One region of the Kitasatospora sp. NPDC038210 genome, then DNA from elsewhere that is predicted to be linked to it. Evidence: predicted binding sites of a transcription regulator. Region 1 holds the regulator's gene; the other holds the start of a gene.
The links. The regulator HspR, encoded in region 1, represses chaperone genes until heat shock. The targets are predictions, from matches to a motif close to TTGAGNNNNNNNNNCTCAA.

Region 1 (15,719 bases):
GCCACGGGGTTGAGCGTGCGGTCGATCCGGGACCTGGAGCGGGGCGTGTCCTGCCCGCGGGTCTCGACCCTGCGGCTGCTGACCCAGACCTGGAACCTGCCGGACGCGCAGGGGGCCGAGCTGCACCGGCTGGCGCGCAGCTGGCGGGACCGGTCGAGGCGGCGGCAGCGGCGGGGCGCGGCCGACTGACGGCGGGCGCCGCGGCCGGCCGCACGTACGGGCCCGGCCGGCCGGACACGGCTGCGCGGGCCGCCCCCGTCCGGGTGGACGGGAGCGGCCCGCGCACGGCACTACTTCTCCAGCGGCCCCCGGCCGCGGACGGTGAGGCGGTCGCCCTCCTCGTCCCGCTCGACCAGGACGGTGTCCCCGTCGTGCACCGCGCCGGACAGGATCGCCCGGGCCAGCTGATCGCCGATCGCGGACTGCACCAGCCGGCGCAGCGGGCGGGCGCCGTACGCCGGGTCGTAGCCGGTCAGCGCCAGCCAGTCGCGGGCGGCCGCGGAGACGTCCAGGGTGAGCCGCCGCTCGTTCAGCCGCTCGCCGAGGCGGGCGACCTGCAGGTCGACGATCCGGCTGAGCTCGCGGGTGCCCAGCGGGTCGAAGACCACGATGTCGTCCAGCCGGTTGAGGAACTCCGGCTTGAACGCGGCCCGGACGGTGTCCAGGACCAGTTCCTTCTTCCTCTCCTCCGGGGTGTTCGGGTCGACCAGGTACTGGCTGCCCAGGTTGGAGGTGAGGATCAGGATCGCGTTGCGGAAGTCCACCGTGCGGCCCTGGCCGTCGGTGAGCCGCCCGTCGTCCAGCACCTGGAGCAGGACGTCGAAGACCTCCGGATGCGCCTTCTCCACCTCGTCCAGCAGGACGACGCTGTACGGGCGACGGCGGACCGCCTCGGTGAGCTGGCCGCCCTCCTCGTAGCCGACGTACCCGGGCGGGGCGCCGACCAGGCGGGAGACCGAGTGCTTCTCGCCGTACTCGCTCATGTCGATCCGGACCATCGCCCGCTCGTCGTCGAACAGGAAGTCGGCGAGGGCCTTGGCGAGTTCGGTCTTGCCGACACCCGTCGGGCCGAGGAAGAGGAAGGAGCCGGTCGGACGGTCCGGGTCGGCGATGCCGGAGCGGGTGCGCCGCACCGCGTCCGAGACGGCCTGCACGGCCTCCGCCTGGCCGATCAGGCGCTTGCCCAACTCCTCCTCCATGCGCAGGAGTTTGGCGCTCTCGCCCTCCAGCAGGCGGCCGGCCGGGATGCCCGTCCAGGAGGCGACCACGTCGGCCACGTCGTCCGGGCCGACCTCCTCCTTGACCATGGAGGCGGACGCGTCCTGGTCGGCGGCGCGCTCCTGGGCGTCGGTGAGTTCCGTCTCGGCGGCCGGGATCTCGGCGTACATCAGCTTGGAGGCCCGCTCGAAGTCCCCGTCGCGCTGGGCGCGTTCGAGCGCGCCGTGCAGGTCGTCCAGCCGCTCCTTGAGCTCACCGACCCGGTTGAGGCTCTTCTTCTCCTGCTCCCAGCGCGCCGTGAGCACGCTCAACTGCTCGTTCTTGTCGGCGAGATCGCGCCGCAGCCGGGCGAGCCGGTCGACCGAGGCCGGGTCCGACTCCTTCTCCAGGGCCAGCTCCTCCATCCGCAACCGGTCGACGGCGCGCTGCAGTTCGTCGATCTCGACCGGGGAGGAGTCGATCTCCATCCGCAGCCGGGAGGCCGCCTCGTCGACCAGGTCGATCGCCTTGTCGGGCAGGAAGCGGGAGGTGATGTAGCGGTTGGACAGGGTGGCCGCGGCGACCAGGGCGGCGTCCGAGATCTGCACCTTGTGGTGCGCCTCGTACCGGCCCTTGAGGCCGCGCAGGATGGCGATCGAGTCCTCCACGCTGGGCTCGCCGACCAGCACCTGCTGGAAGCGGCGCTCCAGGGCGGGGTCCTTCTCGATCCGCTCGCGGTACTCGTCCAGCGTGGTGGCGCCGACCATCCGCAGCTCGCCGCGGGCCAGCATCGGCTTGAGCATGTTGCCCGCGTCCATCGCGGAGTCGCCGCCCGCGCCCGCGCCGACCATGGTGTGCAGCTCGTCGATGAAGGTGACGACCCGGCCGTCGGAGGCCTTGATGTCGTTCAGGACGGCCTTCAGCCGCTCCTCGAACTCGCCGCGGTACTTGGCGCCCGCGACCATCGCGCCGAGGTCCAGCGCGACCAGCCGCTTGCCGCGCAGCGACTCGGGCACGTCGCCGGCCACGATGCGCTGCGCCAGGCCCTCGACCACGGCGGTCTTGCCGACGCCCGGCTCACCGATCAGCACCGGATTGTTCTTGGTCCGGCGGGAGAGCACCTGGACCACCCGGCGGATCTCGTGGTCGCGGCCGATGACCGGGTCGAGCTTGCCGTCCCGGGCGGCCTGGGTGAGGTCGGTGCCGTACTTCTCCAGGGCCTTGTAGGTGCCCTCGGGGTCCGGCGAGGTGACCTTGCCGCTGCCGCGGACGTCCTTGAACGCGGAGAGCAGGGCCTTCGGCGTCGCGCCGTGCTGCACCAGCAGCTCGGCCACCGGACCGCCCTCGGCGGCCAGGCCGACCATCAGGTGCTCGGTGGAGACGTACTGGTCGTCCAGGTCGTCCGCGCGCTTGCCGGCCTCGGTGAGCACCGCGAGGGTGTCCCGGGCGAGCTGGGGGGCGGCGACCGTCGAGCCCATCGCGCTGGGCAGCGCGGCCGACTGGCGGCGGGCCTCGGAGCCGACCCGGGCGACGTCCGCCCCGACCGCCTCCAGCAGGGGCCGGGCGATGCCCTCGGGCTGCTCCAGCAGGGCGATCAGGATGTGCACCGGCTTGACGTCCGGGTTGCCGGCCGCGCCCGCCTGCCGGATCGCGGCGGACAGGGCGTCCTGCGTCTTGGTGGTGAACTTGCTGGCGTCCACTGCTGGGGGGTCCTCCCTCGTCGTCCTGCACTTCTGATGCCTACAGCATGCACTAAGTTGAGTCTATTCCGCTCAACCTTCCGCGAAACCGTCCCGGGGGCGACTTCCGGCCGAACGCTCGGGGACGCTCCGGCGGGTCAGCACCAGCAGCTCCCGGGCCGGGCCGCCCGGCCGCTGCCCGGCCGGCCACACCGCGCGCAGCGGCCGCCGCAGGTCCAGCCCCGCCGCCAGCGGCACTTCGACCAGCCGGCGGGTCGCCAGCTCCTCCACCACCGCCAGCTCGCTCAGGCAGACCGGCCCCGCCCCGGTCATCGCCGCCGACTTCAGCGCGGTCGACGAGGCCAGTTCGAGCCGGGGCTGCGCGGCGCCACCGAACGGCCGCAGGGCCGTCTCCAGCACCTCCCGGGTGCCCGAGCCGGGCTCGCGCAGCACCAGTGGGGTGGCCGCCAGCTCGGGCCCGGTCAGCGGGGTGCGGCGGCGCGCCCACGGGTGGCCGGGCGCCACCACGACCACCAGCCGGTCGGCCGCCACCACCGCGCCGGCCAGCCCGGGCGGGGTGGCCGGGCCCTCGACGAAGCCGAGGTCGGCGTCCCCGGCCAGGACGTGCCCGGCGACCTCCGCCGAGTTCGCCGTCCGCAGCGTCACCGCGGTGCCCGGACTGGCCTCGGCGAGCCCCATCAGCCAGCCCGGCATCAGGTACTCGGCGACGGTCAGACTGGCCACCACCCGCAGCTTGGCGTCCCGCCGCTCGCGCAGCGCGTCGATCCCGGCGTCCAGCGCCTGCGCCGCCTCCACCACCTGCCGGGCCCACTCGACCACCAGCCGGCCCGCCTCGGTCGGCTTGCTCCCCCGGGGCGAGCGGTCCAGCAGCGGGACGCCGATCTGCCGTTCCATGCCCTTGATCCGGGCGCTGGCGGTGGGCTGGCTGACGCCCAGCTCGGCCGCCGCCCGTCCGACGCTGCCCAGCCGGGCCACCGCGAGCAGCAGTTCCAGGGCGCCGAGTTCGGGGACGCGCGGGGAGAGTGCCATAGGTCCAGGCTATGCCCCCATAGGATCCTCGGCGCTACCGTCGGCCGGCCTTCGGACCCATGGTGGTGAGCATGTCCACCTTGGCCGAACCCCGCCTCCTCACCCGCCCCGCCGCCCGCCGTTCCCGGTACGACCTCGCCCAGCTCGGCCCCAACTGGTACGCCGCCGTGATGGGCACCGCGATCCTCGGCAACGGCGCCGCCGTCCTGCCGGTGCGACTGCCCGGGCTGGTCGGCTTCGGCGAGGTGATGTGGGCGCTCGGCCTGGCCGCCCTGCTGGTGCTGGCCTCGGCCCGGCTGGTCCACCTCACCCGGCACCGCGGGGCCGCGCGCGCCCAGCTGCTGGACACCCCGGCCACCGCCGTCTTCTACGGCTGTCCGCCGATGGCCGTGCTCGCGGTCGGCCTCGGGACGGTGCTGCTCGGCTCCCGGGTCATCGGCACCGGCCCGGCGGTCGCCGTCGACGCCGTGCTGTGGGGTGTCGGCACCCTGTACGCGCTGGCCGTCGCCGGCGGCGTCCCGTACCTGATGATCACCCGGCACCGGCTCTCCGCCCTGGAGGCCAACCCGACCTGGCTGCTGCCGGTGGTCGCCCCGCTGGTCGCCTCCGCCTGCGGACCGGTGTTGGTCCCGCACCTGCCCTCCGGAGCACCGCAGCAGGCCATGCTGTACGGCTGCTGCGCGCTGTTCGGGATCGGGCTGCTGGCCACCCTGGTGCTGCTGCCGGTGGTGTTCACCGGCCTGCTCCACAGCAAGCTGCCGACCCTGGTGCTCACCCCCTCCCTCTTCCTGGTGCTCGGCCCGCTCGGCCAGTCCGTCACCGCCGTCCACCAGCTCGCCGACGCCGCCCGCCCGGTGCTGCCCGCACTGGCGCCCGTCATGCTGGACCTCGCCGAGCTGTACGGCGTCGCGGTGATCGGGGTCGCCGTGCTCTGGCTGGCCGTCGCGCTCGCCGCCAACCTGCGGGCCCGCCGGGCCGGGATGCCCTTCGCGATGACCTGGTGGGCGTACACCTTCCCGATCGGCACCTGCGTCACCGGCGCCTCCGCGCTCGCCCGGCACACCGGGTTCGGGGGCTTCACCGCGCTGGCCGCCGGGCTGTACCTGCTGCTGGCGTTGGCGTGGGCGCTCGCGGCGGGCGGTACCGCGGCCGGGCTGGCGCGCGGTCGGCTGCTGGCGCGCTGAGGCGGCCGGGCCGGGCCGGGCCGGGCGGGCGGACGGGGCGGGCGGACGGGGCGGCCGGGCGGGGTCCGATGGTCACCGCGCGTAGACATGCAGCTCAGGACCATGAGGCCGCTGCAGGAATGCGCACCCGCACTCTGACCGTGCACAGCCAACCGGCGGTACCGCCGGGCGCCACCCGCACCCCCCGCTGGCCTCGGCCTTTACCGGAACCCGCCCCGCCGCCCGTCTCCCCGCGCCCGCCCCGCGGTGCAGATAGCTGCAATTGCGCGAACATGCACTCGGGCGGCACTTGTTCACCGGCCGTCACGCTGTGATGGTGGAGACACGCCAAGTCGTCCGGGCAACCGCAGCCCGATGGTGGCGACTTGCTCTTCGGAACTGACCGCAGGCGCACCAATCCCGCGCCAGTGGAACGGGGGGGAAGAGCGCCGGCCGGGGACCATGTGTGGTGATGGCCCCCGGAACCGGAGCCGTCGAGGCGTTGCTGCTCCGCCTCGACGGAAGTGCCGTGGCATTGGCGTGCGGACGGCGGCCCCCGGACAGCCCGGCGTGCGACGGCACCCGGACCCGGGGGCCCGCCGTCACGACGGATGCCGTGACCGCCGGACCGCATGATCACGCCGTACCGGCACCCGGTACCGTGAGCGCCCGGCAACCGGCAACCGGCCGACGACCGGTACCCGCGGCTCGGGCGGCTCGCGCGGCGAGCCGGCGGGGTGACGCGGGCAACACCAGGCACACGCGTCCGGCAGGGAGAGTGCGACGTGACGGCTGAACCGGCGGTCGCGCCGCACCAGGCGGCGCCCGTGATCGAGGAACCCGACGAAGCCGCCCGCCAGCTGTACCTGGCGATCATCGCCGAAGGCGGCCGCATCCCCTGCGCAGGGGTCACGGACACCGACCGGGCCGCCCTCCAACAGCTCATCGACATCGGCCTGCTGATGGTCAACCCGATGGACCGCTGCTACACCGCCGTCAGCCCCCGCTCGGTCAGCGACCGGCTCGGCGCCGAACTCCGCAGCGAGGCCACCCGGCTCCTGGTCCGCGCCGAGAGCCTCCCCGGCGCCCTGGACGGCCTCACCCGCGCCTACGACGCCATGCCTCGCCCCTCCGGCCGGTCCGGCGGAGCCGTCCACGTCGAAGGGCACGTCCACATCCGCCAGCGGATCTCCCAACTGGTCTCCGACTGCCGCTTCGAGGTCCTCACCGCACAGCCGGGCCACCGCCCCGCCGACACCCTGCAGGTCGCCGTCCGCCAGGACGTCCAGCTCCTCCAGCGCGGCTGCTCGCTGCGCACCATCTACCAGCCGGTCGCCCTCGCCGAGCCGCCCGCCCTCGCCTACGCCGAGGAGGTCACCCGGCACGGCTCCCTCATCCGCGTCCTCGACGAACCCTTCCAGCGGCTCATCGTCTTCGACCGGACCGTCGCCGTGATCTCCGCCAGCGACGACAACAGCACCGCCGCCTTCATCAGCGACCCGGCCACCATCACCTTCCTGGTCGGCACCTTCGAACGCGACTGGGTGCGCGCCGACACCACCGAAGCCGCCGCCGCCCTCGGCCAGGGCCCCGCCCGCACCATCCCCGACCGGGTCGGCCGCCTGCTCGCCCGCGGCCTCACCCAGCGCGCCGTCGCCACCCGCCTCGGCCTCAGCGAACGCACCGTCGCCGCCCACATCTCCCGCCTGCGCGACCGCTACGGCGCCCAGACCCTCTTCCAGCTCGGCTGGCTGATGAGAGGCGCCCGCGATGACCGATGAGCCCGGCCCGGCCGAGCGGGCCCTCTACCTCACCGCCGTCCGGGCCGGCGGCCGGCTGCGCCCCGAACACCTCGCCCCCGCCGACCGCCCCGCCTTCGCCGCCCTCGTCGCCCGCGGCCTCCTCACCGCCTCCGCCACCGGCTGGACCGCCGCCAACCCACGAGCCCTCGGCGACCGCATCGGCACCGAACTGCGCACCCGCGCCACCCGGCTGCTCCAGTACGCCGAACAGCTCCCGGGCGCCCTCGCCCCGCTCACCCTCGCCTACGACGCCGTCCGCCGACCGGACGGACCGCGCGGCGACGCCGTCCGCATCGACGGCAACGTCGACATCCGCCAGCGCATCTCCGAACTCATCTCGGAATGCCGGGAAGAAGTCCTGGCCGCCCAACCCGGCCCGCGCCCGGTCGACGGCCTGCGGATGGCCCTCGCCCAGGACCTCTCCCTGCTCCGCCGCGGCTGCTCACTGCGCACCGTCTACCAGCCGGCCGCCCTCGCCGACCACAACGTCCGCCGCCAGGTCGCCCTCCGCACCCGCCAGGGCGCCCGGGTCCGGCTCCTCGCCGAACCGTACGACCGGCTGCTGGTCTTCGACCGCACGACGGCCGTCGTCCCCGCCTCCGACGACCGCAGCCGCGCCACCTTCCTCACCGACCCCGCCGTCGTGGCCCACCTGGTCGCCCACTTCGAACGCGACTGGGCCCGCGCCACCCCCGCCGACCGCCACCTCGACCCCCCGCACCCCACCACCGTCCGCATCGGCCGCCTGCTCGCCCGCGGCCTCACCCAGCGCGCCGTCGCCACCCGCCTCGGCCTCAGCGAACGCACCGTCGCAGCCCACATCTCCCGCCTGCGCGACCGCCACGGCGCCGACACCCTCTTCCACCTCGGCTGGCGCCTGCGCGGGGAGCACCATGACTGACACCCCCTCCACGCACCTCGCCGCCGCCCTCCCGGACCCGGCCGCCCGCGAGCTCTACCTCGCGATCCTGCGCGAGGGCGGCCGCGTCCCGATCGCCGACATCGGCGCGGAGGACGAGTCCGCCCTCCGGCGGTTGGAGGAACTCGGCCTGCTGGTAACGCAGTTGCAGGACGCCGCCTACAGCGCGGTCGACCCGAGGGTCGCCACCGAGCGGATCGGCACCGGGATGGCGGAGCTGCTGCCCGACTCCCGCGACCGCGCCCGGCGCATCCACGAACGCGGCCGCACCGTCAGGACGTCGTACGAGCCCTCGGCCGAACTCGACCCGCTGACCGTCCGGTTCGCAGCCGAAGTCACCGGGCTCGGCTGCACCACCCGGGTCGTCTCCGTCCCCTTCGAACGCTTCCTGGTCTTCGACCGGACGGTGGCCGTCATCCCCGCCGCCGACGACTACAGCAGCGCCGCCGTGGCCGGCGGACCCGGCGACGGTCGGCTTCGTCGTCGACACCTTCGAACAGCTCTGGCAACAGGCCGAAGGCGTCGACTGGGCGGCCCTCGCGAACGGTTCCGCCACGCCGACGGTCCACGAGCAGGTGGCCCGCCTGCTCGCCCAAGGCCACACCCAACGGGCCATCGCCACCCGCCTCGGCCTGAGCGAGCGGACGGTCGCCGCCCACATCGCCCGGCTGCGCGAGCTGCACGACGCCGGGACCCTGTTCCAGCTGGGCCGGCAGATGAGGGGCGCCCGTGATGCCTGAGCTCGGTCCGCCCCGGGCCCACCGCACGGCGTCCCGCCGGAGGGAAGTCGACCGGCGGGACGCTTTCGAGGGCTGGGAGCGACCGGATCCGGCCTGTGATCGCCCGGTTCGTCAGGGACTGTCCGCACAAGGCCCTGACTTCCCGGCCGAGCAGGATCCACCGGTCGGCGCCCTCCTGTTGCTGCGTCGGGCCCGGGTCTTCGATCGCACCGTCGCGCTGATCCCGGCGACCCCTGGCAACGGGGTCGCCGCCGTGGTGGCGGATCCTGCGATGGTGCTGACGGTGCCGATGGGCCTGAGCGAGCGGACGGTCGAGGGTCACACCGCCCGGCTGCGTGAGTGCTGCTCAGCCGGTGGCGGCGCCGGTCGGCCAGTAGCCGGGGACCGGGGGCTGCTGCCGGGGGACGTTGAACTGCTCGCCGGGGGCGGTCCAGAAGCCCTCGCGCAGGGAGAGCGCCATGCCGGCCCAGTCGAGGGCGGTCTCGACCGTGTGGTTGAGGGCCTCCTGCGACCAGGTGTCGTCGAAGACCAGCGGCAGGACGGGGGCGACCTGCTCGATGGTGGCGATCAGCGGGTTGTGGGTGATGGCCTCGTCGACGAGGAGGACGATCGGCTTCCGCAGCGCCGACGCCCAGCCCAGCTCCAGGCTCACGCCGGCCGAGAGCGGCGCTCCCACGTAGGCGAACACCAGGTCCGCGGACTGCAGGGCGCGGAAGTCGGACGGAACGCGGGGCTCCGGGGCGCGGCCGGAGATGGTCCAGGCATCGCTGTGGTGCGCGCTGTACACGGCGGCACCGCTGCGGAGCAGCGTGGTGCGGAGCGTCGTCAGCCGCGTCCGGCTGGCGAGCGTCACCACGCTGTCCGCCGGCCCGGTGAGCCGCATCAGCGGCGCGGCCAGGAACACACGTGCACGCCGGCCCTCGGGGGCGTTGTCAAGGTGGCGGGTCGTGGAGCCCTGGTAGTGGTCAGTCATGTCGACTCCGTTGAAAGGCCGACCGGGTCGGGGACGGGTCCCAGTGGCTGCTGCTGTTTGGGGAGATACTCGTGCCTGCGACACTTGAGCTTGCGTGCATTATTGATGTGGACACATCCGTCTGTGTCGCAACTTCACGCGGCGATCAGTCGGTGCACTGATCGTGTCGCTGAGCCCGCCTGGGAGTCCACTGGCATGAGGTGTCATCTCGCTGCCTGGCAGAGAGATGACATGCTGATCGGCCTCGTGGCGGGCCTAAGGCTTGGAAGAGTTGTCATGGGGGCGAGCATCACCGAGGACTACTCGCTGACACGTTCGGGATCGTGCAGCATAATCAGCGCTGCGGCTCATGCGGAGCCGATTGGCTGAAAGCTCAACGTTGTCGGAGAGGGAGTGGTCACAGTGGCCAAGGCGCGCCGGTTCGCGACCGCAGTGGTGCTGGCTGCAGCGGCGGTCCTGCTCGGTTCGACCTCTGCGCAGGCTGACGTGATCTGGACCATGCCGCAGGCGCACGTTCAGCAACCGTCGTCCGTCCTTGCGCAGGGGCCGGCTGTGGCGTCTCAGGCGGACGATGTGATCTGGACCTGAGCCGGGCTCAGTAGAGCGTCTCGCTCTGATCGAACAGCGGCGCGTCGCGGCGACTCTCGGCCAGCTTCCACCCGAGCTGGAACAAGGTCTCTGCGGCGTGTTCCTCACGCATTTCCGCGAGGTGTCTCGCGAGGGTGCGTTCGCTCAGGCCCAGATTCCTGGCGATGACGCGATGGCCGACCCCCTGAAGCATCATCCTGACGATATTCTCGCGCAGTCTGGACACGACTTCTGGTGGAACGTCGAGCCCCCCCTGGAACGGTATGGCCCGCTCCCAGAAGCTTTCGAACAGGCTGACCATGAAGCCGATCACGGCCTCGTCCTGAATGAATGCGGCCCGGGGCTGATCGCCGGTCAGTGGAATGAACGCAGCCGTACGGTCGACGATGATCATTCTGGTGAACGGCTCGCCCAGCGTGCGGACCTCGCCGCCGGCAGCGGTCATGGCCGCCACGTACTCGCGCGTGGGGGCCGAGTACCGCGTGCTCGGCTGGTAGAGGGTCCGCCGTGAGACCCCTCGGCGAAGCATGTCGGTGTCCAGGGCGATCGCCGCCTCGGTGGGGAAAGATCGCGATCCTCCGCCCGGTTGGGCGCTCAGCACCTCCTCACGGCTGCTCTCCATGAGTTCGACCAGGCGACGGTTGATCTCGGCCAGGCCGTGGAGGTGCTCGATCGAGCCGCCACCGTGACCGCGGCGCTCCCCGTTGCCGTAGGCCTGGGCAAGTTCCTGGAAGTCTGCGGGCAGCGCGGCGGCTCGGCTGAGCAACTCAAGCGCCTTGCGCTGCCACGCGGCCGCGAGGCCATTGGTGAGCTGCTTCGGGTCGACGGCGACGAGCATTCCGGGATTCTCTGTATCCGGTACCAGCAGCCCAATTTCGACCAATTCGCGGAGAGAGTCGTCGCTCTCCTCACGCTCAGCCGGAACCACTCTGCCGTCTTGCTGAACAACGGCTTTGTAGAGCGATCTGGCCCCGGGGGAGAGCTGGTTGTGCGTGCTGGTCATGGGACCGGATCCTTCAGTCCCACCCATCTGTCGCTCCTTGCCGTCGGCGTGGGCCTTTCGGCCTTGCTCAGTCGTATCCCATGCCAGATTTCCGATGCAACTGTCGCACAGGCATTCGCCGACGCGCAGCTGAACCGGTACCCGTCCGGCAGGAAGGAGGCTGCCACACCGACGCAGCCGCCGGCACCCCCCGAACAGGAGGGGGCCGGCGGCGGTGTCCGGGCGGGGCCGTCGGTCAGCGCTTGGGGCGCCAGACGACGAGGGCGCTGGACTGGGGGGTGGGCGGCTGGTACGGGACGAGGTCGCGGCGGTAGGAGGCGTGGACGGCGGCCTCGCGCTGCTGGAGGGCGGTTGCGGCGCCTTCCAGGGAGTCGACCAGTTCCGCGACGCGGGACTGCAGGGCGGTGACCTGGTTCTCCAGCTCGATGATCCGCTTGATGCCCGCCAGGTTGATGCCTTCGTCCTGGGAGAGCCGCTGGACCTCGCGCAACTGCTGGATGTCGCGGGCCGAGTAGCGGCGGCCGCGGCCGGCGGTGCGGTCGGGGCAGACCAGGCCGAGGCGGTCGTACTGGCGCAGGGTCTGCGGGTGCAGGCCGGACAGTTCGGCGGCCACGGAGATGACGTACACCGGGGTGTCCTCGGTGAGGACGTACGGCGGCGCGGCCGAGGGGGCCCGGCGGGTGCGGCGGGTGCCGTCCCCGGGCAGGCCTTCGCCGACGCCGGGGCCGATCGAGCCACCGGGGTTGACCGGGTTGATCGGATTCATCGGGGACATCTGGTCGTCACGCTCCCTTCGCCGCCCGGAAGAGGGCTGCTCGCGGATCGTCGGAGGCGGTGGCCTCGCGGTACTGCTCCAGGGCGTCCAGCGCGTCGCCGCTGACGTGCTGGGGGACCACGACCTCGACGGTGACGAGGAGGTCGCCGCGGGTGCCGTCCTTGCGGGTGGCGCCCTTCCCGCGGGCGCGCATGGTGAGGCCGTTGGCGCTGCCCGGGGGCAGCTTGAGCTTCACGGAGGGCCCGCCGAGGGTGGGTACTTCGATGGTGGCGCCGAGGGCCGCCTCGGGGAAGGTGACCGGGACGGTCACGGTGAGGTTGTCGCCCTTGCGCCCGAAGACCGGGTGCGGGTCGACGTGCACGGTGACGTAGAGGTCGCCGGGCTGGCCGCCGCGTTCGCCCTGGGCGCCCTTGCCCTTGAGCCGGATCCGCTGGTCGGCGTGGACGCCGGCCGGGATGCGGACCTGCATGGTGCGGGCCGAGCTGGCCCGGCCGCTGCCGTGGCAGTCGGTGCACGGGTCGTCGACGATCATGCCCCGGCCGCGGCAGTCCTTGCACGGCTCGGAGAGCGCGAAGGCGCCCTGGCCGCGGCTGACGGTGCCCGCGCCGACGCAGGTGGGACAGACCCGCGGGGTGGTGCCGGACTTGGCGCCGGTGCCGTTGCAGGTGCGGCAGGGGGCCTGGCTGGTCATCCGCAGCGGGACGGTCGCGCCGTCGACCGCTTCCTCGAAGGAGAGGGTCACTTCGGTCTCGACGTCGGCGCCGCGCCGCGGCTGGGCCTGCCGGGTGCCGCCGCCGCGGTTGAACAGGCCGCCGAAGACGTCGCCGAGCCCGCCGCCGGCGCCGCCGCCGCCCTGGGTGCCGCTGAAGAGGTCGCCGAAGTCGAAGCTGTAGCTGCCGGTGCCGCCGGGGCCGCCGCCGGCCCGGAAGCCGCCGTTGGCGAAGAGGCTGCGGGCCTCGTCGTACTCCTTGCGGCGCTTCTCGTCGGAGAGGACGTCGTACGCCTCGGAGATGTCCTTGAACCGCTCCTCGGCCTTGCTGTCACCCTTGTTGGCGTCGGGGTGGAACTCGCGCGCGAGCTTGCGGTAGGTCTTCTTGATCTCGGTGGCGGTGGCGTCCTTGGGCACGCCGAGGACCTTGTAGTAGTCCTTCTCCACGTAGTCCTTACCGCTCACGGCTTGAGCCACCTCCCGAGTCCATCGTCACTGTGCTGTCAACAGCAGCAGAACGCAACGCCGTTGACAGCGCGCTGCGGAGCCGGCCGCCGTACTGGCCGGCGTACGACTCCGCAGCGCACTGGTTGTCAGCTGTCACAGGTTGTCAGCTGTCCGAGCCACCGTCGGACTTGTCCGCGTCGCCCGACTTGGCGTCGGTGTCGGCGGCCGTCTGGCTGCCCGGCTGGGGCTCCGCGACGGCGACCATCGCCGGGCGGATGATCCGCTCGCCGATGCGGTAACCGGGCTGGAGGATCTGGACGCAGGTGTCCTCGGTGACGTCCGAGGAGTAGCTGTGCATCAGCGCCTCGTGCATGGTCGGGTCGAAGGGCTCGCCCTCCTTGCCGAACTGCTGCAGGCCCAGCTTGGCGACGACCGTCTCCAGCGAGTCGGAGACGGACTTGAAGCCGCCGGTGACCTCGCCGTGCTCGCGGGCGCGGCCGATGTCGTCCAGGACCGGGATCAGGGACTCCAGGATGTTGGAGACCGCGATCTCGCGGACGGTCAGCCGGTCGCGCTCGACCCGCTTGCGGTAGTTCTGGTACTCGGCCTGCAGACGCTGCAGGTCGCCGGTGCGCTCGGCCAGTTCGCGCTTGGCGGTGGCGAGCTCCTCCGAGGCGCCCTCGGCGGCACCGGCCGCCGCGGCTTCCTCGGCGGCCTTGATCACGGCCTCCTCGGCGGCGGAGTCGTCGCCGGGCTTGCCGCCCTGCGGCTTGTCCGTCATGCCGACGCACCGCCCTTGGGCTTCTCGTCGTCCACGATCTCGGCGTCGACGACGTCGTCCTCGGCCTTGGCCTGGGCGGAGTCACCGGCACCGGCCGCACCGGCGGTGGCGTCGGCGTTGGCGTACAGCGCCTGGCCGAGCTTCTGCGCGGTGGTGGAGACCTTCTCCGAGGCCTCGCGGATCTTCGCGATGTCCTCGCCCTTCAGGGCCTCCTTGAGCTCGCCGATGGCGGTCTCGACCTCGGTCTTGACGTCGGCGGGGAGCTTGTCGGAGTTGTCCGCGATGAACTTCTCGGTCGAGTAGACGAGCTGCTCGGCGGAGTTGCGGGTCTCGACGGCCTCGCGGCGCTTGTGGTCGTCCTCCGCGTACTGCTCGGCCTCGCGGCGCATGCGGTCGACCTCGTCCTTCGGCAGCGAGGAGCCGCCGGTGACGGTCATCTTCTGCTCCTTGCCGGTGCCGAGGTCCTTCGCGCCGACGTGCATGATGCCGTTGGCGTCGATGTCGAAGGTGACCTCGATCTGCGGCAGGCCGCGCGGCGCCGGCGGCAGGCCGGTCAGCTCGAACATGCCGAGCTTCTTGTTGTACGCGGCGATCTCGCGCTCGCCCTGGTAGACCTGGATCTGCACGGACGGCTGGTTGTCCTCGGCCGTGGTGAAGATCTCGGAGCGCTTGGTCGGGATCGTGGTGTTGCGCTCGATCAGCTTGGTCATGATGCCGCCCTTGGTCTCGATGCCGAGGGACAGCGGGGTGACGTCCAGCAGGAGGACGTCCTTGACCTCGCCCTTGAGGACACCGGCCTGGAGCGCGGCGCCGATGGCGACGACCTCGTCCGGGTTGACGCCCTTGTTGGCGTCCTGGCCGCCGGTCAGCTCCTTGACGAGCTCGGCGACGGCCGGCATGCGGGTCGAGCCGCCGACGAGGACGACGTGGTCGATCTCGGAGAGCGAGATGCCGGCGTCCTTGATGACGTTGTGGAACGGGACCTTGCAACGCTCCAGCAGGTCCGCGGTCAGCTGCTGGAACTGGGCCCGGGTGAGCTTCTCGTCCAGGTGCAGCGGGCCCTCGGCGGAGGCCGTGATGTACGGCAGGTTGATCGAGGTCTCGGAGGACGAGGACAGCTCGATCTTGGCCTTCTCGGCGGCCTCGCGCAGACGCTGCAGGGCCATCTTGTCCTTGGACAGGTCGACGCCGTGGCCGGACTGGAAGACCTTGACCAGGTGGTCGACGACGCGCTGGTCCCAGTCGTCACCACCGAGGTGGTTGTCACCGTTGGTGGCCTTCACCTCGACGACCCCGTCGCCGATCTCCAGGAGGGAGACGTCGAAGGTGCCGCCGCCGAGGTCGAAGACCAGGATCGTCTGGTCGTCCTTGTCGAGGCCGTACGCGAGGGCGGCCGCGGTCGGCTCGTTGACGATGCGCAGGACGTTGAGGCCCGCGATCTCACCGGCCTCCTTGGTGGCCTGGCGCTCGGAGTCGTTGAAGTACGCCGGGACGGTGATGACGGCGTCGGTGACGGTCTCGCCCAGGTACGCCTCGGCGTCGCGCTTCAGCTTCTGCAGCACGAAGGCCGAGATCTGCTGCGGGTTGAAGTCCTTGCCGTCGATGTTGATCTTCCACCCGGTGCCCATGTGGCGCTTGACCGAGCGGATGGTGCGGTCGACGTTGGTGACCGCCTGGCGCTTGGCCACCTCGCCGACCAGGACCTCGCCGTTCTTCGCGAAGGCGACGACGGACGGCGTGGTCCGAGCGCCCTCGGCGTTCGTGATGACGGTGGGCTCGCCACCCTCCAGAACGCTGACGACCGAGTTCGTCGTGCCGAGGTCGATGCCGACCGCGCGTGCCATCGTAGATACCTCCACGGAAGAGTTGAGCTTTACAGGCTCAAGGATGCAT
Region 2 (15,719 bases), on a different contig from region 1:
GCTGTGGTTCATGCCCGGGGCGGCCTTGATGGCCTGGACCAGGGCGTAACCGATCAGGTGGGTGAAGGAGACCTTGCCGCCGCGGGCGCGCTGCAGGTGGTTGTTGATGACGATGCGGTTGTCGATCAACAGCTTCGCCGGCACGGCGCGGACCGAGGTCGCGGTCGGCACCTCCAGCGAGGCGTCCATGTTGCTGGCGACGGCCTTCGCCGGGCCGCGCAGCTGGACCAGCTCGGGGCCGGCGGTGGCGGCGGGCGCGGCCGGGGCCGGGGCGGCGGCCTTCGGGGCCGGGGGCGCGGCGGGCGCGGCGGCGAGCGGGGCGGCAGCCGGGGCCGGGGCGGCCGGGGCGGCCGGTGCGGCGGTGGCGGGCGCGGCCGGAGCAGCAGCGGCGGGCGCGGGGGCAGCGGCAGGGGTCGGCGTGGGGCCGGCCTGGGTCGCGGCCTGGGTCACTGGGGTCACCTCGGTACCGGGCTTGTAGTCGGCGAAAAAGTCCCACCAGGCTCGGTCGACCGAGTTCGGGTCCTGGAGGTACTGCTGGTAGATCTCGTCGACGAGCCACTCATTGGGGCCGAAGCCAGTGGAGCTTGCCGAGCTGTTGGGGGTTTCTTGGGACTGTGGCGACACGGCGGCAACCGCCCTCTTCCGCTTCCTTTTGGGATGTTTGGACAGCGGGGATTAAGGCTACGCCCCTGACCGATGATCGCGCAGTCCCCGGGGGCCAGGCGTCGTCCAGATCACAGTCCTGACCTGCAGTTTGGCTGAAAAAGTACGTTAGAAAGCCGTATCTGAGGGGAACCGATCGGCGTCGAAGGCGCCTGATACCCGGAGCAAACCGGACAAACCCGTACAGTAATCCGCTAACGATCTTCGTATGCGTCTGTGTCGGATCTGTGACAAATGTCCCGGCCGTCGCCCGGCCGTCGCCCGGGCAGGCGGACCTCGATCCGGCAGCCGCGCGGCGACTCGGCGACCGCGATCCGCCCGCCGTGCAGGTCCACCGCCCAGCGGGCGATGGCCAGGCCCAGACCGGTGCCGCCGTCCGCGCCCGGTCCGGCGGCGGTCGCGGTGCCGCTGCGGCTGAACCGCTCGAAGACCCGGGTGCGGTCGGCCGGGGGGATGCCCGGGCCCTCGTCCTGGACCTCCAGCAGCAGGGCGCCGTCCTCGCCGTCGGGCCGGGCGCGCACCGTCACGGTCCCGCCGGGCGGGGAGTGCTTGCAGGCGTTGTCGACCAGGTTGGCGACCACCTGGTGCAGCCGCTCCGGGTCCGCCACGCCGGTCAGGCCGGCCGGGCTGACCTCCAGGGCCAGCCGGACGTCCCCGCGTCGGGAGAAGGCCCCGCCGGCCGTCGCGCCGTCCACGGTGACCCCGCGCAGCACGCCGTCCAGGAACTCGCGCACCTCGAAGCGGCGCGCGTCCAGGTCGACCACGCCGTCGTCGATCTTGGAGAGGTCGAGCAGGTGGGTGACCAGGCGGCCGAGCCGCTCGGTCTGCTCCAGAGCCGCCCCCAGCGTCGCCGGATTGGGCTGGACGACACCGTCGACCACGTTCTCCAGGACGGCGCGCAGCGCGGCGATCGGCGTGCGCAGCTCGTGCGAGACGTTGGCGACCAGCTCGCGCCGGTGCTGGTCGGCGGCCTCCAGGTCGGCGGCCATCCCGTTGAAGGCGGCCGCGAGTTCGCCGATCTCGTCGCGCGAGTTCACCTCGACCCGGCGGCTGTAGTCGCCGGAGGCCATCGCGCGGGCGGCGTCCGTCATCTCGCGCAGCGGGGCGGTCAGCCCGTGCGCGAGGAACTGCATGAAGAGCAGCGAGGCGATCATGGAGAAGACCATGATGATCCGGATCTGGGTCTCGGACCGGATCGCCACGACCACCATCCCGGTGGCCAGGAACACGGAGACGATCACCAGCAGGGCGAGCTTGCCCTTGATCGAGCGGACCGGGTCGAGCGGCCGGATGTCGGCCCAGACCCGGTGGGCGGCACGGACGGCCAGCGGCTGCGGCCGCGCGCCGTCGGATTCCCCGTTGCGTTGCTGTGGAAAGGTCATTGGTTCCCTGTGGTCCCCGCGGGTGTCCCCCCGCGTGGTGGCCAGGCGTCGTCCGGACACGGGCCCCCCGGCGGCCCGTCGTCCGGGGTCGGCCTAGGAGAGCGGGGCTTCCAGGGCGTACCCGACGCCGTGCACGGTGCGGATCCAGCTGGCACCGATCTTCCGGCGCAGCGCCTTGACGTGGCTGTCCACCGTGCGGGTGCCGGACGCGTCCGTCCAGTCCCAGACCTCGGCCAGCAGCTGCTCGCGGGTGAGCACCGCGCGCGGCTGGGCGGCCAGGCAGGCGAGCAGGTCGAACTCGGTCGGCGTCAGGTGGACGTCGCCCGAGGCCAGCCGGACCCGGCGCTGCACGTGGTCGATCTCCAGCTCGCCGAAGCGCAGGCTGCCGAGCGCGGGCGTGCGGGCGGCCTGCTGGGCGCGCTCGACGCGGCGCAGCAGCACGTTGACCCGGGCGGCCAGTTCGCGCATCGAGAACGGCTTCGTCATGTAGTCGTCCGCGCCCACGCCGAGACCGACCAGCAGGTCCGTCTCGTCGTCGCGCGCGGTCAGCATCAGCACCGGCACCGGGCGCTGGGCCTGGATCCGGCGGCACACCTCCAGGCCGTCGAAGCCGGGCAGCATGATGTCGAGGACGACGAGGTCCGGCTGCCAGGTGTGGAAGCCGTCGACCGCGCCGGGGCCGTCGTGGGCCACGGCGACCTTGAAGCCCTCCGCACCCAGTCGGGCTGCGATCGACTCGGCGATCGTCGGCTCGTCCTCCACCACCAGCACTCTGCGTTGGCTGCTCACCGTGCCGCCGGTGTTGACGTTGTCCTGCTGAATTTCTGTCACGGTCACGCCACCGCCCCCAGGGCTGCGGGCCGGCCACCTGTGGGGATGGCGGGGCTCCGCTCGTAGTCTTGTTCCGTCGTGGACTGTGCCGGGTCCGCCGTCCCGTCGCGCGATCGGGAGGCGAGGACGGACTCGTCGGCCGCCCACTTCTCCCGCGCACTTCGCAGCGTACGGACAACGGATGCTTTCCGGCAGGTGGACCGGACGTTTCCGGCCCGTGGGCCGGCTGTTCGGGCCGCCCGCTGACCCACTGCACGAGTGGGCACGGGCCGATACCTTACCCGGCGAATTTTCACTGCGTAACGGTACGTATGCAGTCGAGTTGACGCCAAGTCGCCGGTCAGAGGCCCTACTGACGCGTCAATCGAAACAAGGTCTGGACCAATGTCGGGAATCCGGCACTCCGCCGAGGCGGCGGTCTTCACGGGCTTTTCCCAGCTGCCTCCCAGAACCTCGACGTACCGTGGCCACGACAACACCCGTCCGGGCGGAACCCGCGGTGCGTGCCGGTACGTTGGGCACGGGGAGTGAGCCGGCGGCCACGGGTGCGGAGCGGAGGCGGCATGGCGGGTCTGCGGCGGGACGCCGACGGCTGCGCGCCCGCGGGAGCGCCGTACGGGATGCTCCGGCACGGGCTTCGCACCGGCGTCGTGCGGTGGCTGCTGGAACGCGTGCCGACACCCCGGCGCAACCCCTTCACCCTCGGGTACCTCGCCGTCGTGGGAGCCACCACGACCTTCGCCGGGCTCGCGGACCCTGAACTCGTGCAGCGCCTGCAGGAGGCCTCCAGCTCGGACGGCCACAACCTGCTCCAGCATCCCGTCCGGGCCCTCGTCCTGAGCGGGTTCTGGGTGGCCGGCGAGGTGTGGATGCCGTACCTGTGGGGATTCGCCTTCACCCTCGCACCGCTGGAGCGCAAGGTCGGGCCGGCCAGGGCGGCGGCGGTCTTCGCGGCCGGGCACGTCGCGGCCACGCTGCTCTCCCAGGGCGTGGTGATCCTCGCGGTGGAGACCGGGCGGATGGCGCCCGAGGCGATGGACCACCTGGACATCGGGGTCAGCTACGGCGTGCTCGCCTGCCTGGGCGCGGTGGCCGGGTTGCTCTCCTGGCCCGGGCGGCTGCTCGCACTGGGCGGCGCCGGGCTGATGATCGCCGAGCAGATCGCCTCCGACAAGGACGTGGTCACCGCCGTGGGGCACCCGGCCGCGGTGCTCACGGGGGTGGCGCTCTGGCGCTGGCTGCGGCGCATCGAACGGCGCCCGCCCCGGTACCGCGCCGCGACGGTCGGCGCCGCGCCGGCGCGCGGCGGGGCGCGCGTGTGGACCGCGCGCTGAGGCTCGCGCGCCGAGGTTCGCGCCGAGGTCGACGCACCGGCATTCACGTGCGGGCATTCACGCGCCGACGTTCACGTGCAGCCGTTCATGCGCTGCCATTCACGTGCCGAGTTTCGCGTGCTGACGTTCATGCGCCGGGGTTCGGGGGGCCGGGCTCCCCCGGCGCGTCCAGGAATTCCCCAGATTCGACGGACGCTTCCCAGGTGCGCTTTTGACGGCCCGCCCGCGGGCCGCCCGCGCCGCCTTCCCGGCCGGATCGTGTTCGCTCACGGCGAACTGAACCCCGGGAACATCCGGCCCCCGCCAAGCCTTAGTCAGGTCGACTCAAGTTCACTGACTGGGGAGAGATCATGGCATCGACGTCCACACCGCTCACCCTGCCCGTCCTGCCGCTCGACGACGAGGTCGTCCTGCCGGGCATGGTGGTCCCGCTGGACCTGAAGGACACCGAGGTGCGCGCCGCCGTCGAGGCCGCCCGCGCCGCGGCCGCCGGCGGCGGCAAGCCGCAGGTCCTGCTGGTCCCGCGGGTGGACGGCTCGTACGCGGCGGCCGGCACACTGGCCGCCGTGGAGCAGGTCGGCCGGCTGGCCGACGGTCCGAACACCGCCGGCCAGCCGGTCGCGCTGGTGCGCGCCGTGCGCCGGCTCCGGATCGGCGTCGGCACCACCGGCCCCGGCGCCGCCCTCTGGGTGGAGACCACCCCGTTCCGGGAGTCCTCCGTGGGCACCCCGGTGGCCGGCCGGGCCGCCGAGCTGGTCAAGGAGTACAAGGCGCTGTCCACCCAGTGGCTGCGCAAGCGCGGCGCCTGGCAGATCGTGGACCGGGTCGCCCAGATCGAGGGCGTCGGCGAGCTCGCCGACAACATCGGCTACGCGCCCTTCGCCACCGCGGAGCAGAAGCTCAAGGTGCTCCTGGAGGCCGACCAGGTCGCCCGCCTGGAGTACGCGCTGACCCTGCTGCGCGACCACCTCGCCGAGGAGGAGGTCAACGACACCATCCGCAAGGACGTCGAGGAGGGCGTGGCCAAGCAGCAGAAGGAGTTCCTGCTCCGCCGCCAGCTGGAGGCCGTCCGCAAGGAGCTGGCCGAGCTGAACGGCGAGCCGGCCGACGAGGAGGGCGACTACCGCGCCCGGGTCGAGGCCGCCGACCTCCCCGCGAACGTCCGCGAGGCCGCGCTCAAGGAGGTCGACAAGCTGGAGCGCGCCTCCGACCAGTCGCCCGAGAGCTCCTGGATCCGCACCTGGCTGGACACCGTCCTGGAGCTGCCCTGGAACGAGCGCACCGAGGACGCCTACGACATCGCCGGCGCCCGCGCGGTGCTGGACGCCGACCACGCCGGCCTGGCCGACGTGAAGGAGCGCATCGTCGAGTACCTGGCCGTCCGCAAGCGCCGGGCCGACCAGGGGCTCGGCCTGGTCGGCGGCCGCCGGGGCGGCGCGGTGCTGGCCCTGGTCGGGCCTCCCGGGGTCGGAAAGACGTCGCTCGGCGAGTCGGTGGCCCGCGCCATGGGCCGCACGTTCGTCCGGGTCGCGCTCGGCGGCGTCCGGGACGAGGCCGAGATCCGCGGCCACCGGCGCACCTACGTCGGCGCGCTGCCCGGCCGGCTGGTGCGGGCGATCAAGGAGGCCGGCTCGATGAACCCGGTCGTCCTGCTCGACGAGATCGACAAGGTCGGCTCCGACTACCGGGGGGACCCGGCCGCCGCCCTGCTGGAGGTGCTGGACCCGGCGCAGAACCACACCTTCCGGGACCACTACCTGGAGGTCGAGCTCGACCTCTCCGACGTCGTCTTCCTCGCCACCGCCAACGTGCTGGAGGCCATCCCCGAGCCGCTGCTCGACCGGATGGAGCTGGTCCGGCTGGACGGCTACACCGAGGACGAGAAGGTCGTCATCGCCCGCGACCACCTGCTCCCGCGCCAGCTGGAGAAGGCCGGTCTCGGCGGCGAGCAGGTCAGCGTCGACGAGACGGCGCTGCGCCGCCTCGCCGGGGAGTACACCCGCGAGGCGGGCGTCCGGAACCTGGAGCGCTCGATCGCCCGGGTGCTGCGCAAGATCGCCGCGCAGGCCGAGCTGGGCGAGCGCGAGCTGCCCGCGGCGGTCGGCGCGGAGGACCTGCGCGCCCTGATCGGCAGGCCGCACCACGTGCCGGAGTCCGCCCAGGAGCCGACCGAACGCCGCACCGCCGTCCCCGGCGTGGCCACCGGCCTCGCGGTGACCGGTGCCGGCGGCGACGTCCTCTACATCGAGGCCTCGCTGGCCGACGCCGAGACCGGCGGCACCGGGCTGACCCTCACCGGGCAGCTGGGCGACGTGATGAAGGAGTCCGCGCACATCGCGCTCTCCTTCCTGCGCTCGCGCGGCGCCGAGCTGGAACTGCCGGTCACCTCGCTGCGCGACCGCGGCGTGCACCTGCACGTCCCGGCCGGGGCCGTCCCCAAGGACGGGCCGAGCGCCGGCATCACCATGACCACGGCACTCGCCTCGCTGCTCTCCGGCCGCAAGGTGCGCACCGACGTGGCGATGACCGGCGAGGTGTCGCTGACCGGGCGCGTGCTGCCGATCGGCGGGGTGAAGCAGAAGCTGCTCGCCGCCGACCGGGCCGGGGTCACCACGGTGATCATCCCCAAGCGCAACGAGGCCGACCTGGACGACGTCCCGGCCGAGGTGCTGGAGCGGCTCACCGTCCACCCGGTGTCGGACGTCCGCGAGGTGCTGGAGCTGGCGCTGGAGCCGGCCGAGGTACTGGTGGCGGCCGCCTGATCCGCGTTGCCGGTTCCAGGGGCCGACGGCATCTCCGCGTGCGAGACTGCGGAGATGCCGTCCCCCACGCAGCGCGCCCTGGCCCGGGTGCCGGACCGGCTGCGCCCCTTCCTGGTGCGCCACCGCCGGCTGGTGAAGTTCCTGCTGGTCGGGGGCACCTGCTTCGTGCTCACCATGGTGATCAACCTGGAGCTCAAGTTCACCGTGCTGCAGCACAAGCCGGTGGTCGCGCTGACCGTCGCGACCGTGATCGCCACCGTCGTCTCGTACGTGCTGAACCGCCGCTGGGCCTTCCGGGCCGGCGGCCGCCAGCGTGAGGCCCTGCTGTTCTTCCTGGTCAGCGCGGTGGCGATCGGCGTCAACGACGTGCCGCTGGCGATCTCGCGGTACGTGCTGGACCTGCGCGAGCCGTACGTCAGCTCCTTCACCCAGGAGGTCGCGGACTTCCTCAGCGGCATGGTGGTCGGCACCTTCATCGCGATGCTGTTCCGCTTCTGGGCGATGCAGCGGTGGGTCTTCACCCGGCTCGCCGACCGTCCGGCGGCCGGACCCGGCCTGGTCGGGACGGTGTCCCCGGAACCCGGTTACGCTGCACCCGAGATGCCACGGGATGTGTCGTAGGGGGCGAGGTGAGCCTGATGCACGAACCGGACGGTGTCCGGACCGGGCCCGCCAGCCAGCAGGGCATGCGCCGGGCCAACCTGGCGCTGGTGCTCGGGGTGATCGCGCGCGGCCCGCGCTCCCGCGCCGAGGTGGCCGCCGAGACCGGACTGACCAGGGCCGCGGTCTCCTCGCTCGCCGAACAGCTGATCGCCGCCGGCCTGGTGGTCGAGGCGGGCCCGGCCGCGCCCAGCGGCAAGGTCGGCCGCCCCGGCACCGCGCTCGGACTCAACCCGCTCGGCCCCGGCGGACTCGGCGCCGAGATCGGCGTCCGTCACCTGGGCGCCTGCGTGGTCGACCTGCGTGGGGAGGTCCGCGCCTCGCGGCGCCGGGAGATCTCCAGCCGCGGCCGGGAGCCCGCCGCCGTCATGGCCGACCTCGCGCAGCTGCTGCGCGCGGTCGTCGCCGAGGCGGGCCTGCGCCCGGCCGGACTCACCCTGGCCGTGCCCGGACTGGTCGGCGACTCCGGCGCGGTGCTGCAGCGCGCCGCCAACCTGGGCTGGCAGGACGTCCCGGTGGCCGCCGAACTGCGCGCGGCCCTGCGACCGGCCGCGGACGGCCTGGCCGAGCTGCCGGTCGAGGCCGACAACGAGGCCAACCTCGGCGGGCTGGCCGAGCGCTGGCTGGGCGACGGCCCGGAGGACTTCCTCTACGTCTCCGCCGAGGCCGGGGTCGGCGCCGCGATCGTGGTCGGCGGACGGCTGCTGCGCGGCGCGCGCGGCCACGCGGGCGAGTTCGGCCACGTACCGGTCCGCCCGGACGGACCCCGCTGCGCCTGCGGGGCGCACGGCTGCCTGGAGCAGTACGCGGGCGAGGCGGCGGTGCTGGCGGCGGCCGGACTGTCCGGCGCCCGGGGCGACTGGGTGACGCTGCTCGCCGAGCGGGCCGGGGCCGGCGAGCGGGCGGCCCGGGCGGCCCTGGCCGGCGCCGGGTCGGCGCTCGGCATCGCGGCCGCCGGCGCGGTGAACCTGCTGGACCCGGCCGAGGTCGTCCTGGGTGGCGGCTACGCCCGGCTGGCGCCCTGGCTGCTCCCCGCCATGCGCACCGAGCTGGCCGCCCGGGTCACCGTCCGGCCGTGGGCCGAGGACCGGCTGACCGTCTCCCGGCTGGGCCGCCGCGGCCCGCTGTCGGGTGCGGCGGTGAGCGTCGTGCGCGCCATCGTCGCCGACCCGGGGATGCTCTCGGTCGGCTGACCCTCCGTACGGTCCGCCCGCCCGGAACGCGGTGCCCCGGTCCGGAACGCGCCGAACCGCCGCCGGAACGGGCCGAGCCCCCGGCCGGTGGGGCCGGGGGCTCGGTGCTGCCGGGGAGCGGCGAGGATCACGCCTCGACGCTGACGGGCTCGCGCTCGGGCTGCTCGGCACGGGGGCCGCGCAGGACGGCCAGGAACGCGATGCCGATGCCGACCAGGGCCCAGATCACCAGGACCAGGATCGGCATCCCCAGGTTGGTCGCGTCGAAGTAGGCGATCGACTTGGTGACGCCGGTGCCGGCGCCGTTCGGGATCACCGAACCGATGGCCCGCCAGAACGGCGGCATCATCGGCGCCGGGTAGACCCCGCCCGCGCTCGGGTTGCCCAGGACGACGAAGACCAGCACCGCGATGCCGATGCCGATGATCCCGAACAGGCACTGCAGCGCCATGGTGAACGCGCCGACCGAGAAGACCACCAGGGCGCCGACGGCGGACAGGGCGAGGATCGAGCCGGGCAGGGCGTCCAGCACCGGCCCGGCGATGATCGTGCCGCCGATGCCGGCCGCGACCGAGTAGAGCGCCAGGACGCCCAGGCGGATCAGCAGGCGGTGGGCGTTGGCCGGCTTGGAGCCCGCGCTGATGCCGAGGATCGAGGCGACCAGGTAGCCGCCGACGCACCAGCCGATCACCAGGTAGAAGGAGGACAGGCCGTTGGTGTCGCCCTTGGCGAGCGGCACGACGTCCTGGACCTTGACCGTACGGCCCTGGGTCTGGTCGATCGCGGTGGTGATGCTCTCGGCGGCCTTGGCGGCGGACGGGCCGCGGGCGCCGCCGACCAGCAGGGTGTCCTCGGTGCCGGTCGGGTTCACGACCCACGCGGCGTAGATCTTCTGGTCCTTGATCTGCGCGGTCGCGGTCTCGGCGTCCGGCGCGGTGACGGCCTTGACGGCGTCGTTCGGGACCGCCTCCAGAGCGCCGACCAGCTTGGGCGTGACCTGCGGCGGGGCGACCACCGCGATGGAGAGGTTGTGCGGGGCGGGCTTGTGCAGCGCCCCGATGTAGGAGGTGATGAAGCCGAGCTGGAGGAGCAGCACTCCGATCACGAGCAGTGCCGCGCGCGGTGTGACCGCGCTCTTCAGTTCGGCGACGAAACCCTGCCCAGGGGCTGCCATCGACATCTCCTTGCGTAACGGCGGAAAACGGATCTTCAGAGCCGATACTTCATACCATGAAGTAGTTGGCTCGTGGCACCTCCCGCGCGCGGGGCGGGCCGGTGCCACTGGGCGATACTGACGCGGTGAGCGACGAGGAAGCCCTGGTGGCGGTGGAGCGAGAGGTCGCGCTGATGTTCCGGCGGGGCCGGGCCAGAGTGGCGGAACTCTCACGCCGGGTGCACCCCGGACTGGAGGGCATGGCGTACAGCATGCTCGGCTACATCGAGCAGGCCGGGCGGGTCCGGGTGACCGACGTCGGCGTGCACTTCGCGGTGGGCAAGGCGACGGTGAGCCGGCAGATCCGTGCCCTGGAGGAACTCGGGCTGGTGGCCCGGGAGGCCGACCCGCTGGACCGCCGGGCCGCGCTGGTGTCGCTGACCGAGGACGGGCGGCGGCGCTACCTGGCCGCCCGGGACGTCCGGATGCGGCGGGTGCGCGAGGTGATGGGCGGCTGGTCGCCGGACGACGTGGTCCGCTTCGCGGATCTGCTGCGCCGCTTCAACGACGTCCTGGGGGAGCCGTCGGCCGAGTGACCGGGGGCCGCGGGCAGGTGTGACCGGGGGTCGCGCACGGGTGTGACCGGGGCCTGCGGGCAGGTGGGGCCGGGGCCCGTGGAGCGGGCCTTTACCCACCCTTGAAGAAAGTTGCCTAATTCAACCATCTCCTCTTATGGTTGCTTAAGGCAACGAACTTTCATGATGCGCGTATCCCGCACGCCTGCGCCGAAGGACCCAGATGACCGTGACCACCGAGGCGGTGAGCGGCAGTGCCGCCGCCGTCGACGACCGACAGATGACCCACCGGCAGGTGATGGAGGCGCTCTCCGGCCTGCTGCTCGGCCTCTTCGTGGCCGTGCTCTCCTCGACCGTCGTCTCCAACGCCCTGCCGCACATCCTGGCCGACCTGCACGGCGGCCAGTCCGCCTACACCTGGGTGATCACCGCGGCCCTGCTCACCCTCACCGCCTCTACCCCGATCTGGGGCAAGCTCTCCGACCTCGCCAGCAAGAAGCTGCTGCTGCAGATCGCCCTGCTGATCTACATCGCGACCTCCGCCCTGGCCGGCCTCTCGCAGAACACCGGTGAGCTGATCGCCTGCCGCGCGCTGCAGGGCGTCGGCGCCGGCGGTGTCGTCGCACTGGGCCAGATCTGCCTGGCCGCGATGGTCCCGCCGCGCGAGCGCGGCCGGTACAGCGGCTACTTCGGCGCGGTCTTCGCGCTCGCCACCATCGGCGGCCCGCTGATCGGCGGCGTCATCGTCGACACCTCCTGGCTGGGCTGGCGCTGGTGCTTCTACGTCGGCATCCCGTTCGCGCTGGCGGCGATCGTGGTCGTCCAGCGGACCCTCAAGCTGCCGGTGGTCAAGCGCAAGGCGAAGATCGACTACCTGGGCGCACTGGTCATCACCGCCGCGGTCAGCCTGTTGATGATCTGGATCACGCTGGCCGGCAAGAACTACGCGTGGCTGTCCTGGCAGACCGCGGCCATGGTCGGCGGCGGCCTGGTGCTGGGCGCGCTGGCCGTCGTGGTCGAGCGCCGCGCCGCCGAGCCGATCATCCCGCCGGACCTCTTCAGGTACCGCACCGTCACCCTGGCCGCCCTCGCCAGCGTGCTGGTCGGCGTCGGGATGTACGGCGCGACCACCTTCCTCAGCCAGTACTTCCAGCTGGCCCGCGCCAAGTCCCCGACCACGGCCGGCCTGATGACCCTGCCGATGATCCTCGGCCTGGCCGTCTCCTCGGCCGTCGCCGGCCGGCTGATCACCAAGTACGGCAAGTGGAAGGCCTACCTCGTCGCCGGCACCGCGCTGCTCGCGGTCGGCTTCGCCCTGCTCGGCACCGCCCGGGCCGACACGGACTACGGGCTGCTCTCCCTCTACATGGCGATCACCGGCATCGGTCTCGGCCTGACCAGCCAGAACCTGGTGCTCGCGGTGCAGAACACGGTGCCCCGGCACGAGCTCGGCGCGGCCAGCTCGGTGGTCACCTTCTTCCGCACCATGGGCGGCGCGATGGGCGTCTCCGCGCTCGGCGCGCTGATGACGAACAAGGTCGGCCACTACCTGGCGGAGAACCTGGCCGCCGCGCACGTCCCGGCCGGGCACGCGGCGGCCGGCGGCGGCATCCCGGACCTGCACAGGCTGCCCGCCCCGATCGTCCCGCTGGTGACGGACGCCTTCGGCCACGGCGTCGGCACCGTCTTCCTGTGGGCCGCGCCCTCCGCGGCGCTGGCCTTCGTCACCGTGCTGTTCATCCGGGAGACGGCGCTGAAGACCACCCAGGAGAACTGACCGCCCAGGAGGGCCGATCGGCCGGTGGAGCCGATCGGCCGGGAGGACAGGACCGCCGGGAGGACCGGCCGGACGTCGGGATACGCGAAGGGGCCGGGGAGTGCGCACTGCACTCCCCGGCCCCTTCGCGTCGGGCCCCCGCCGGTCGCTAGTGACCGGCGATCAGCGACAGGCCGTAGCCGACGGCCGCGGCGCAGACCGCGAAGCAGGCGTACGCGCCGGCCAGGGCCAGCTTGCCGCCGCCGGAAGCCGGGGCGCTGCCGCCCTCGCGGGCGGCGCTCAGCGCGGCCTCGCGGCGGGACAGCGCCAGGATGCCGAGCGCGAAGACGGCGACGACGGCGACGGTGATGCCGAAGCTGAAGCCGGCGGTCTGGGCCAGGGCGTTCCACTTGATGTGCATGGTGAGTGCTCCTCAGCCGGCGGCGGTCAGGCCGCGACCGTGGTCGAGGCGGGGGTGGGGACGTTCGAGGTGGCTGCGGTCGGTGCGACCTCGACCGGGGTGACGTCGTTGACGTTGTCCGCTCCGACCGGCTGGCGGCGGGAGATCAGCCACATCGCGCCCGAACCGGCCACCAGCGCGGCGCCGACCAGGACGATGCCCCAGGTGCCCTGCTCGGCCAGCAGGGCCGCGCCGCCGGAGACCACGGCGGCGGCCGGGAGAGTCAGGCCCCAGGTGTAGACCATGCGGCGGACCAGGCTCCAGCGCAGCTCGCCCTTCGGGCCGCCGAGGCCGGCACCCATGATGCCGCCGGAGCAGACCTGGGTGGTGGAGAGGCCGAAGCCCATGTGCGAGGAGGTCAGGATGACGGTCGCGGCGGCCGACTCGGAGGCGAAGCCCTGCGGAGGCCGGATGTCGGCCAGGCCCTTGCCCATCGAGCGGATGATCCGCCAGCCGCCCATGTAGGTGCCGAGCGCGATCGCGGCACCCGCGGAGACGATCACCCAGGTGGGGGGCAGCGCGCCGTGCGGCAGGGCGCCGACCGAGACCAGGGTCAGGGTGATGATGCCCATCGTCTTCTGGGCGTCGTTGGTGCCGTGCGCGAGCGAGATCAGCGAGGACGAGAAGATCTGGCCGGTCTTGAAGCCCTTCTCGGTGGCCGCGTGGTCGCCCTTGCGGGTGATCGCGTAGGCCAGCTTCGTGGCGCCCCAGGAGGCCAGACCGGCGACGAACGGGGAGGCCACCGCCGGGATGATGATCTTGGTGACGACGGTGTCGAAGTTGACGCCGTTCATGCCGACGCCGACGATCGTGGCGCCGATCAGGCCGCCGTACAGTGCGTGCGAGGAGCTGGACGGCAGGCCGCGCAGCCAGGTCAGCAGGTTCCAGAGGATCGCTCCGGCCAGTGCGGCGAAGATGATCTCGGGGTGGATCCCGGCCTTCTCGTTGACGATGCCGCCGGAGATGGTGGTGGCGACCTTCACGGACAGGAACGCGCCCGCGAAGTTGAGGACGGCCGCGATGGTGACCGCGACCTTCGGGCGGAGGGCTCCGGTCGCGATCGCGGTGGCGGCCGCGTTGGCGGTGTCGTGGAACCCGTTGGTGAAGTCGAAGGCGAGCGCCGTGATGATCACAACGGCCACCAGGAACGAGATGTGTTCCATACCCAAACAATCGTCGTAGTTGTCGCACGGACGTTGATGACGTCGCGACCGTAGGTCGGCTGGGTAAACGGAAGGTGAACTGGGCCCCGAATCGTGGTTCCGATGGTTGCCTCGGGGTGACTTTGAGCTTTCGTTAGGGTGACTCAGGGTGTGCTGAACTGGACATTAGCGAAGATCGTCCCGGTTCATTCCGGTTTGGTGAGAGCTGTCTCACAGATCAATCGAGAATTAACCTCCCGGTCCGCGTGCGCCCTGTTTCCGGCGAGTAACCCGTGGGAGGATCTGCGGGATCCGGGAGACCGGGACGGGGCACGGGCGGGGAGGACCAACCCATGGGCGGGGCTGCACAGCGAGCGGAGACGTCAGGAGTGCGTCCCTGGGTACGGGCGGCCCTGCACTGCGGAGCCGTCCTCGCGGCCGCCGCACTCGCCCTGCCGGTCGCCGCCGGCGCCGCCTGGGCGGCGCCCGACCCGGGAGCCGGCACGGTCGTCACCGCCTCCGACCCGCTCGCCGCCGCCAAGGCCACCCTCGGGCCGCTGCTCGACCAGCTGCACACGCTCTACCAGAGCGCCGAGGCCGCCACCGAGCAGTACAACGGCACGGTGGCCAAGATCGCCGAGCAGCAGGCCTCCCTCACCGACCTGCAGGGCAGGCTGGAGCGCCAGCAGAAGCAGGTCGACACCGGCACCGACATAGCCGCGCAGCTCGCCGCCGCGCAGTACCGCAACGGCGCCGCCTCCGCGTACGCCGAACTGCTGCTCTCCAAGGACCCGTACGAGGCGGTCGTCATCGCCGAGCTGCTCGCTTCGGCCAGCCGCTCGCAGTCGGAGTTCCTGGACCGGCTGAAGAGCGACCGGGACGCGCTCGACGGGCTGAAGAAGCAGAACGAGGAGGCCCTGAAGACCTCCCAGGGGCTGGTCGCCCAGCAGGAGGCCGCCAAGGCCAAGGTGGCCGCCGACCTCGCCTCGGTCGAGCAGGTGGTCTCCTCGCTGACGGGCGCGCAGCGGGCCGAGCTGGAGCAGCTGGAGAAGGCGAAGGCGGACGAGGCGCAGCTCGCGTTCCTCGCCTCCGGAGCGCTCGGCAAGGGCGAGCGCACGCCCTCGCAGCAGGGGCGCGGGGCCGTGGCCTTCGCGCTGGCGCAGGTCGGCAAGCCGTACCTGTGGGGCGGCACCGGACCGGACTCCTACGACTGCTCCGGTCTCACCTCGCAGGCCTGGCTGCACGCCGGCAAGGCGATCCCGCGCACCAGCCAGGAGCAGTGGGCGCAGCTGCCGCACGTGGCGCTGAACCAGCTGCGGCCCGGTGACCTGGTCATCTACTTCCAGGACGCCTCGCACGTCGGGATGTACATCGGCGGCGGGCTGATCGTGCAGGCCCCGCGACCGGGGGCGTTCATCAAGGTGTCGCCGATCGGATCGATGCCGATCCTCGGGGCCGTCCGACCGGACCCGTCCGCCGGGGCCGACGACGCGGGCGGTGCCTGGAAGGTGCCCGACCTGCCGGCCGGCTGGGACTCCGTGACGCCGATCGCGCCGAGCCCGACCAAGCCGACGCCGCCGGCCACCGGCGGCCCGACGACTCCGCCGGTCACCCCGGGCCAGCCCACCGGCACGCCGACCGCGCCGACCACCCCGACCGAGCCGCCGACCACGCCGGGCGGGACCGGCACCCCGACCGACCCGGGGACGCCGTCGGGCACCGGCACGCCGGCACCGACCCAGACCCCGACCCAGACCCCGACCGGTCCCGGTACGCCGACCGGCACCCCGACCACGCCCGCCCCCACC

Region 2: lon (endopeptidase La) is a predicted target of HspR. The motif match lies at 4,520-4,538, and genes of this name have one in related genera.

The regions. Positions count from the first base shown of each region.
Region 1 is NZ_JBVJYK010000004.1:317,254-332,972, forward strand. Features, by position in the region: gene ACZ7KX_RS10570 (helix-turn-helix domain-containing protein) at 1-189, shown strand, start outside; gene clpB (ATP-dependent chaperone ClpB) at 291-2,897, opposite strand; gene ACZ7KX_RS10580 (LysR family transcriptional regulator) at 2,970-3,926, opposite strand; gene ACZ7KX_RS10585 (TDT family transporter) at 3,998-5,110, shown strand; gene ACZ7KX_RS10590 (LuxR C-terminal-related transcriptional regulator) at 5,875-6,870, shown strand; gene ACZ7KX_RS10595 (helix-turn-helix domain-containing protein) at 6,860-7,792, shown strand; gene ACZ7KX_RS10600 (hypothetical protein) at 7,970-8,149, opposite strand; gene ACZ7KX_RS10605 (helix-turn-helix domain-containing protein) at 8,386-8,550, shown strand; gene ACZ7KX_RS10610 (hypothetical protein) at 8,897-9,523, opposite strand; gene ACZ7KX_RS10615 (hypothetical protein) at 9,926-10,111, shown strand; gene ACZ7KX_RS10620 (hypothetical protein) at 10,119-11,114, opposite strand; gene ACZ7KX_RS10625 (heat shock protein transcriptional repressor HspR) at 11,350-11,889, opposite strand; gene dnaJ (molecular chaperone DnaJ) at 11,897-13,063, opposite strand; gene grpE (nucleotide exchange factor GrpE) at 13,209-13,826, opposite strand; gene dnaK (molecular chaperone DnaK) at 13,823-15,670, opposite strand.
Region 2 is NZ_JBVJYK010000006.1:185,538-201,256, reverse strand. Features, by position in the region: gene ACZ7KX_RS14950 (multifunctional oxoglutarate decarboxylase/oxoglutarate dehydrogenase thiamine pyrophosphate-binding subunit/dihydrolipoyllysine-residue succinyltransferase subunit) at 1-624, opposite strand, end outside; gene ACZ7KX_RS14945 (sensor histidine kinase) at 858-2,045, opposite strand; gene ACZ7KX_RS14940 (response regulator transcription factor) at 2,139-2,876, opposite strand; gene ACZ7KX_RS14935 (rhomboid-like protein) at 3,440-4,210, shown strand; gene lon (endopeptidase La) at 4,561-6,972, shown strand; gene ACZ7KX_RS14925 (GtrA family protein) at 7,027-7,593, shown strand; gene ACZ7KX_RS14920 (ROK family transcriptional regulator) at 7,611-8,825, shown strand; gene ACZ7KX_RS14915 (ABC transporter permease) at 8,953-9,999, opposite strand; gene ACZ7KX_RS14910 (MarR family winged helix-turn-helix transcriptional regulator) at 10,125-10,574, shown strand; gene ACZ7KX_RS14905 (MDR family MFS transporter) at 10,834-12,330, shown strand; gene ACZ7KX_RS14900 (hypothetical protein) at 12,479-12,730, opposite strand; gene ACZ7KX_RS14895 (inorganic phosphate transporter) at 12,757-13,932, opposite strand; gene ACZ7KX_RS14890 (NlpC/P60 family protein) at 14,301-15,719, shown strand, end outside.